2 regions of the Paenibacillus sp. PSB04 genome follow, and region 2 is predicted to be linked to the other one. Evidence: predicted binding sites of a transcription regulator. Region 2 holds the regulator's gene; the other holds the start of a gene.

Region 1 (4,426 bases), 780 kb from region 2:
CCTTGTTGGCGAGGCTCACGCCCGGCGCGTTCTCTACGCGGGAGTGATCGCTGACGACGGTAAGGGCCTCGATGCCGACACGGACCGATTCCTTGATTTTGCCCTGCTCCATTACGTTCACGATATTCAGCGAGGCCAGGTTGCAGCTGATGTCCCGGCGAATCACATCGTCGACACCGTAATCGTTAATTTCCGAAGTCTCCTGCAGCTGGAAAATTTCCGTGCACAGGTTGGACATTTTGATCTGGCCGACATCCTTCAGCGCATGCACCTTGTTGGCGTTCGATTTGTTCACGATGTACGGATAACCGGACTCGAGCTGGATCGAAGCGATTTTCGTCAACATGTCGCGGGCGCTCATGACGGTTTTCTTCGTCACCTGGTCATTGGCGAGCAGCTCGTCGTACATTTCGTCCATGTCCAGGTCGTCCAGATGCTTGCCGTAGGCTTTATACACCGAGTAGGGGCCAAAGACCACAAGCGGCTTGTTCTGGGCGGCGAGCTCGTAAAATTTGTTTGGGACAATCAGCCCGATCGACAGCGTCTTGATGCGCAGCTTCTCGTCGGCGTTGATTTTCTTCGAATCGAGGAACTCGATGACATCCCAGCCGAAAATGTTATAGTATCCGGCACCCGAGCCTTTGCGCTGGCCCATTTGGTCGGCATAGGAGAACGCGTCCTCCATCAGCTTCAACACCGGCATGATGCCTTTGGCCGCTCCGGCCACGCCTTTGATCGGTTCGCCGCGCCCACGCAGCTTGGACAAATTGACGGCAACGCCGCCGCCGATTTTGGACAGCTGCATGCAGGTGCCGAGCACGTAGTTGATCGAATTGAGTGAATCGTCCATTTCCAGCAGGAAGCAGGAGACCAGCTCACCGCGGCGGCTTTTGCCGGCGTTGAGGAAGGTCGGGGTAGCTGGCTGCAGCCGCTGCTCGATCATCGCTTCGGCGATACGGAGCGCTTTACCGATATTCCCTTCGCCCAAGTACAACGCCACGATGGCGACGCGGTCCGGATACTGCTCCAGGTACTGCTTCTTGTCGTTGGTTCTCATCGCATAGTCCTTGTAGAACTTCGAGATCGCCATGTAGGACTGGAATTGGAAGTCGCTGCTCCCCGTCAGGTTGAACACGGACTCGACTTCGTCGTAGGTATAATGCTCAAACACGTTCTCGTAGTAGTCGTTGCTGATCAGGTAATCCAGCTTCTCGCGCAGGGAGCCGAACTTCATCGTATCGCGCTCCACTTCCTCCATAAAGGCGGCAACCGCCTCCCGGTCCTTTTCCAATTGAAAGTAACCGTCCGATCCGCGCTGCATAATTTCGTTGTTGAGTTCAATATGCTTCAATGCTCCGCACCCTCTCTTTGAAAATCTCCGTATCCCGCATCGTTCCCGAAAGCTCAAACTTGGTGATGACCGGCACATGGTACATCTCCGATATCGTATCCGCGCTTTTGGCGAAACGAGGCCCCCAGTTCCGGTTGCCGCTGGCCGACACGCCGCGAAGCATGCGGTTGTTCTTCGACAGGAAGTTGGACACTTTCTCGGGCACCTGCCCAAAACCCGTTGTATACGTTACGAGCACGTAAGGCTCATTCACCTGCTCCTGCTCTTCGATCGGAATGGCTCTCATGTTCAGCTTGTTGACAAAGCGTCTGACATTGCCGGTCTTGGAATCATAGACGATTAGCATGATCCTTCACTCCTGAATAATGTTCTCTGCCGTGGTCACGGGCGCAAAAAAAACGTCTATTGACGTCATTGTAGATAACCACACCACATATCGTGGTCGTTATTCTTGTGATCACAGAATGGTTCAGCTTCGCTGAACATGAAATCCCTTAATCCCAGAACTACACCGATAGACTGGGATAGAGGGAAAATATGTTATATATACTATGCCGATGGAAATCAATATGTAGATGATATTTGGCATGTAGTAAGAATAATACATCAATATATTGATGTGGTCAAGCCTATGAGAATCATGATCATGGGTGCGCTTGCAGCCTGCTTGATGCCTTGAAAAACAAAAAAACAGGGAGTCTCCCGGCGATCCGTAAGCGGATCGATTCGGAGAGATTCCCTGTTTTTCTTCGGTTCCAAAGCCGCGAATATTTACACGCCTTGGATTGGAGTGCTTTCCAGAACTTTATCGATCAGTCCGTATTCCTGCGCTTCAGCTGCGCTCATGAAGTAGTCACGGTCGGTGTCTTTCTCGATGCGCTCCAGCGGCTGTCCGGTACGTTCGGACAGGATGCGGTTCAAGGTGTCGCGCATTTTCAGAATGCGGCGGGCGCGGATTTCGATATCCGTAGCCTGGCCTTGCGCACCCCCGAGCGGCTGGTGGATCATGATCTCACTGTTCGGCAGGCCGAAGCGTTTGCCCTTGGCGCCGGCGTTCAGCAGGAACGCGCCCATGGAAGCGGCCAAGCCTACGCAGATTGTAGATACGTCCGGTTTGATGAACTGCATTGTATCGAAAATCGCCATACCGGCCGTAATGGATCCGCCGGGGCTGTTAATGTACAAATGGATGTCTTTCTCCGGATCTTCGGCTGCAAGGAACAGCAGCTGGGCGATGATAGAATTGGCGACCACGTCATTGACTTCGGTGCCCAGGAAAATGATGCGGTCTTTCAGCAAACGGGAATAGATGTCGTAAGCCCGTTCACCCCGGTTGCTTTGTTCGACGACCATAGGAATATAACTCACGTGGAAAACCTCCCTTAATTGGCTCAAAATAGGTCATTCTATACATACTGTTACCGTATTAACCACATGATAAACAATTTCAAACAAAAAGTCAAAGAAAGTCAAACTCAAGGTAAAAAAAATAGCCATCTGATTGGCTGTGGTACGTTTGGTTAAAAACATAACGTAGAACGGTTGCCGTTCTGCGTTCTCTTCTATTGAAGAAAAATGGCGCGCCCGCGAGGAATTGAACCTCGATCTCAGGCTTCGGAGGCCTACGTCATATCCATTGGACCACGGGCGCAAAATTCAATAGCAAGAGTTATTATATGATAGCTTGCCTCAAAATGCAAGGGTTAAGTTATTAAAATTTTTGAATCAGGAAAATGCTGTATAGGAGGAAAGGCTGATGTGAATTATAGTCAGTGGACTACTTGCAACCAGCGCCATTATTGAGTAGAATAGTGGTGGGACTTAAAACGTTGACCCGGGACATTTTGGGGCCAGGGGAGAGAGGGAAGCGAAGTTGCAGGAGTGGAAAGAAATGCGGGATATATTAGAGATACAAAAGCAGCTTCTGCCTGATCTCGTGGACGTTCTCAAGACCAGATATACCATTCTTCATCAGATCATGCTGTCGGAGCTGATCGGCCGGAGAACGCTCGCTGCATCCCTGCATATGACCGAGCGGGTGCTGCGGGCCGAGACGGATCTTCTCAAGTCCCAGGGCCTGATTGAGATCGAGAGCTCTGGGATGAGGGTCAGTGAGGCGGGAAGCAAGCTGCTCGAACAGATGGAGCCGATGGTGAAAGTGCTGTTCGGACTCAATGATCTTGGCGAGAAGATCCGCCAGACGTACGGCTTGCGCAAAGTCGTGGTCGTGCCCGGGGATTGCGAATCGTCGCCGCTCACGAAGCGTGACTTGGGACGCGCGGGTGCCAAAGCGCTGCTTGGCGTCATGAACCAAGGGGACACCGTAGCGGTGACTGGAGGCTCAACGCTCGCCGAAGTGGCGGAGCAGTTGACGCCGCAGGCGGCCGTACCGATGAAGAACAGCTGGTTCGTGCCAGCTAGGGGCGGACTTGGCGAAAGCGTGGAGTTTCAGGCGAATACGATCGCATCCACCATGGCCAAGCGCGTCGGCGCGCAGTACCGGCTGCTGCATGTGCCGGACCTCCTGAGCGATGAAGCGTATCAGTCGCTGGTGCAGGACCGCAACATCCAGGAGATCGTGCAGGCGATCAGGCACTGCCGCATCATCATGCACGGCATCGGGGACGCGATGGAGATGACCCGCCGCAGAAGGCTGGATCCCGCCGCCGTGGAGGAGATCCGGTCGGAAGGAGCCGTAGCCGAATCCTTTGGCTACTATTTCAATGAACAAGGCGTTGTCGTTCATAAAATGATGACTTTGGGGCTGCGGCTGGAGGACATTATGCGGACCGAGACCGTCATCGGCATTGCGGGCGGCCGAAGCAAGGCCAAAGCGATCCATGCGGTGCTCAAGTTCGGCCACGAGGACATTCTGGTGGTTGACGAAGCGGCCGCTATCGAGATCTGCCGGGAAATTGGCAGCGAGTAAACAACATTCCTTTTGATGTCATGACAGGTATTTACCTGTTTTGAATAAATAAAATACGAACTTTTGGGAGGACTATTCAATGAGTGTAAAAGTAGGCATTAACGGTTTTGGACGTATCGGACGACTCGCTTTCCGCCGTATTCAAA
Region 2 (4,426 bases):
TCGCGTTCTTCGGTGTTCATCTCGTGACCGTAGGTTTTCTGCAGGAAGCCCGGCTGGGTCATCACATTCAGTTCATTCATCACCGAAATAGACGGTCCCTCAAGAATCCCGAGGTCAACTCCAAGGCGTACGTCAGAGAGACGCTGCCCCGCCTCTTTCGAATCCATCACTTCCGCGTAGGATAAAATCCCATAGGACCGTTTGATGCGGTCGGTAATGCGGAGTCTGGAATCGTTCATAAGCCGCGTGCGTGCATTTTTCTCATGCTCGATAATCTGCAGCACGACGCTGTGGAGGTTGTCGATGATTTCATTCTCGGTCTGTCCCAAGGTAATCTGATTCGAGATTTGGAACAGGTTACCTATTGCTTCGCTGCCTTCCCCGTAAATTCCTCTAACGGTGAGCCCAACTTGTGAAACAGCGGATAAAATCCGGTTGATCTGCTGGGTCATCACCAGCGCCGGGAGGTGCATCATGACCGAAGCCCGCAGGCCTGTGCCCACATTGGTTGGACAGCTGGTCAAGTACCCGTGCTTATCGTCAAAGGCGTAATCGATATATTCCTCAAATTTATCGTCAATGCTCGAGGCCTTCTCCCAGGCTTGGCGGATTTGAAAACCGGGGTATAGACATTGAATGCGAAGATGGTCCTCTTCGTTAATCATAATGCTGACCGATTCGTCCTCACTGAGGATGACCGCGCCGTTCTGGGATTCATTCGCCAAATTAGGGCTGATCAAATGCTTCTCTACCAGCACCCTTTTGTCCAGCGGATCGATGTGGTCGAGCTCCACGGTATAAAAAGTTCCAAAAGACTGAAGGTGATCACTGGGAATACCCGTCAGACGTTTGAGCACTTCCTCCGACTGCTGGCGGGTGGCCAATAGCGGAAAAGGAAGATGCTGCAGGTTGCGCGCAACCCGAACCCGGCTGCTGATGACGATTTCGGAAGCATCGGCTTGGCCGCGCATCCAATCGCTCAGCGCTTTCTCGGTAAACCGGAGATTTGGCATCACGCATTCCTCCTCCTTCGAGTGAACTTTACTGTTCCGACAATTCTTTCTCAAGCTTACGGATCTGGTCGCGCAGCTTCGCAGCCTCTTCGAATTCCTCTTCGTGAATACGCTGCTGAAGCTCGAGCTTCAAGCCGTCGATTTTCCGTTTGGCTTGAATTTTGCTGCCGCCTCTCTTGGGCAGCTTGCCGACATGTACGGTACTGCCGTGAACTCTTTTGAGCAGAGGGTCCAGGCGGTTGCCGAAGTACTTATAACAGGAGCTGCAGCCGAACCGGCCGATCTTGCTAAACTGCGAGTACGTCATCCCGCACTCTTCACATCTCAGCGATTGAGCAGCCTTGGCGCTGCTTGCCGCTCCTTTGCCGGCCATGTCAATGTCCATGAGACCAGACAGCAGGCTGTGTATAGAAAATCCGCCAGAGGTTCCGGGGATCATTTCCCCTTTCTCCCGGGCACAGGATTCGCAAAAATGAAACTCCGTCTTCTCACCATTCACAATCTTGGTAAAATGGAGAGTCGCCGGCCTCTTACCACATTCTTCGCAAAGCATACCGATGTACCTCCTTTTTCTCCGTAAGCCTATTTGCCTAACAAAGAAATCAGCATCGCCTTCATCAGCCGAGCACGTATCTCATCCCGGTAAGGAAGCTTGATCATCAGGCACTCTCTGGATATCGCAGCGCGCATAATGCTCGCTTCGCGCTTACTAAGGATGCGTGCCTCCTCCAACTGATAGATCAGCCCTTCGGCCACGTTCTGATCGATGCGTTCCCCAATCGTTTGGTGGAGATGCGTATGAAGCGCCGAGTATTGCGGGAGTTCAATCCGTTGAATCCGGATATACCCTCCGCCACCGCGCTTGCTTTCCACAAGATAACCTTTTTCCAGCGTGAATCGTGTACTGATCACATAGTTGATCTGGGATGGAACGCATGAGAACTGATCAGCCAGATCGTTGCGCTGAATTTCAATCATTCCTTCGGGACTATCATGCAGAATACCCTTCAGATATTGTTCAATAATATCAGAGATATTACGCATTGTTCATCCTCCATTACGTTAAAACGTCAAGACCTTCATGGTCATTCGTTAGTCCGTTCGCATACCCAAACCATCTCCTTTAAACTTAACCAATGGTCGTGGGCTCGAATCTGGATCTTAACCCGGTGAATATGTTATAACTGATCTAAACCTTGCGCATTCACTATTGTGAGTTCAACGGTAAACAAACATACATTTGAATTTACGTTGACTTTGACTTTCTTTGATCTAAATTATAACATATTCTCACGTTTTGCCAAGAGGGTGTATCTTCATTTTTGACGTTCTCCTTCTTTTTATACCGCACCGATACGAAATAACCCCCTGCAACGTATGCAGAGGGCTATCATTCTGACCGGATCCCAGCTCATAAGAATTGTACGGCATGGTATTTTATTCCATAATTAAAAGAAATCCATAAACAAGGTCTGTCGAGCGGGGATCCGCTCTTCCAATATGCTCACTGCCTTCCGATTGCCTGCAATTCGCCCGGATTGGTATAGTTCAGCCGGCCGTTTGAACCCCGTCAGCAGGACGGTCAGTGCCTGGATGTCGCAGCTAAGGACCTCCTCCTGCTGTTCTTGAGATGAATCCAGGGGGGTGACCGATACGGTTCCGTCCGATGAGAACGCCCAGCTCCAAACGCCTTCATTCCAAGGTGCATACATATCCGTCAGCTGAATAGTTAGACGCTCAGTTCTCCCCTCACCGGAGGCTGTAAAAGGATAAGTTTCGACGAGTTTCTTCATATTTACGACACGGGCCATCCCATATGGGATAATTTCCTGGTTAATCCGTGGATCGGCCAAATGATATGTAAGACTGTCATCCATCGGCATGAAATTGACGATCACCTGCGTCACCATTGAATCGTGATTGGCGATATAAGTCCATAGCGCACGGCGTGCCTCATCCGTGACATAAATGAGTTCATCGATGGTAAACTCCTTGTTTTCCACCTTATAAAGAACATATCCTTCCGGCGCACCTGATGCCGAATAATATACCGCGGTATGCCCATCCTCGTCCAGTACCGAACGGGTCCACCATTCCCGCGTCCGAACCATCAATCCATTATAACGTTTGGAAAATGCAGCATAGACCGTATCCAGAACATCCACGTCTTTGATATCCCGCCGAACCGCACCTTCAGTGGTGACCTTTGCCGGCAATTTATCGGTCGAAATGACATATTTCTTGTACTCGCTGAACATTTCCCAGCCGTATTTCCGGTAAAACGGGTAGGAAAAAGGATGCAGCATGGAAAAGACCTGCCCGTTCTCATTCATCTGCTGCAGCGCGTGCGTCAACAGATGCTTAATATAACCCTGCCGGCGGTTCTCCGGCCATGTGGAAACGCTCGCAATCCCGCCCATAGGAAAAGTCTCACCTTGAACCGATACCGTAAGCGGGATTAACACCAGCTTAGCCGCCAGTTGCTCATCTTCGTCAAAAATGCCCCACACCTGCTCAGGTTTAAATCGTTCTTTGGCCAGCTGCTTCCGCTCGGGAGTCATCTTGTATTGAAAAGCATATTCGCTTAGCCGAGTGCTTTGCTCAAATTCATCTTCCCGTAAATTCCGGATTTCCATGCTTCCACCTCGCCTATTAAGGATGTGCCTGCGAATTCAGTCAGACCCTCATCGTCCTGACAATCATTGAATTCAAAGACGAGTATGGCAAAACCTGTGTGCAAAGTCAATCCATCCTGCAATCTATCCTGTTTACCTGGGGACAACTTATATAAAGAATAGGATCTTGTCGTGGTTATTCAGGATCATCTGTGGGTTATGGGGATCATTTTGTGTATTTGTGGATGGTTTTTTGGCGAAACGGGGAGTCGAAAACGTTATCTGTGCATAATTAAGATGAAGAAATGTTAAAAACATTGGAGCCTGTGGATGAAAAAAGCCCCTTATCAACAGGAGCGGGGGAACAAAAAAACCACTGTCGATGTTATCAACAGTGGTCCTTCGCTTGGCAACGTCCTACTCTCCCAGGACCCTTCGGTCCAAGTACCATCGGCGCTGGAGGGCTTAACGGTCGTGTTCGGGATGGGTACGCGTGGAACCCCTCCGCTATCGCCACCAAACGTTCAAGTGTTTGATCACTTGAAAACTAGATACGAAACGAATCTGTGTTTTATATTTATTGGATAAGCCCTCGACCGATTAGTATTGGTCAGCTCCATGCATTGCTGCACTTCCACCTCCAACCTATCTACCTCGTCGTCTACAAGGGGTCTTACATACTGGGAAATCTCATCTTGAGGGGGGCTTCACGCTTAGATGCTTTCAGCGCTTATCCCGTCCGTACGTAGCTACCCAGCCATGCTCCTGGCGGAACAACTGGTGCACCAGCGGTACGTC

What was found. The regulator CtsR, encoded in region 2, represses protease genes until heat stress. The targets are predictions, from matches to a motif close to ATGGTCAATAAAGGTCAAACA.
Region 1: clpP (ATP-dependent Clp endopeptidase proteolytic subunit ClpP) is a predicted target of CtsR. The motif match lies at 2,807-2,827, and genes of this name have one in related genera.

Annotation. Positions count from the first base shown of each region.
Region 1 is NZ_CP081301.1:1,527,162-1,531,587, forward strand. It holds gene nrdE (class 1b ribonucleoside-diphosphate reductase subunit alpha) at 1-1,351, opposite strand, end outside; gene nrdI (class Ib ribonucleoside-diphosphate reductase assembly flavoprotein NrdI) at 1,338-1,697, opposite strand; gene clpP (ATP-dependent Clp endopeptidase proteolytic subunit ClpP) at 2,123-2,719, opposite strand; tRNA gene K2F33_RS07445 (tRNA-Arg) at 2,928-3,002, opposite strand; gene K2F33_RS07450 (sugar-binding transcriptional regulator) at 3,243-4,280, shown strand; gene gap (type I glyceraldehyde-3-phosphate dehydrogenase) at 4,360-4,426, shown strand, end outside.
Region 2 is NZ_CP081301.1:747,085-751,510, forward strand. It holds gene K2F33_RS03995 (protein-arginine kinase McsB) at 1-1,013, opposite strand, end outside; gene K2F33_RS04000 (protein-arginine kinase activator protein McsA) at 1,042-1,566, opposite strand; gene K2F33_RS04005 (CtsR family transcriptional regulator) at 1,596-2,057, opposite strand; gene eis (GNAT family N-acetyltransferase) at 2,462-3,649, opposite strand; rRNA gene rrf (5S ribosomal RNA) at 4,033-4,149, opposite strand; rRNA gene K2F33_RS04020 (23S ribosomal RNA) at 4,209-4,426, opposite strand, start outside.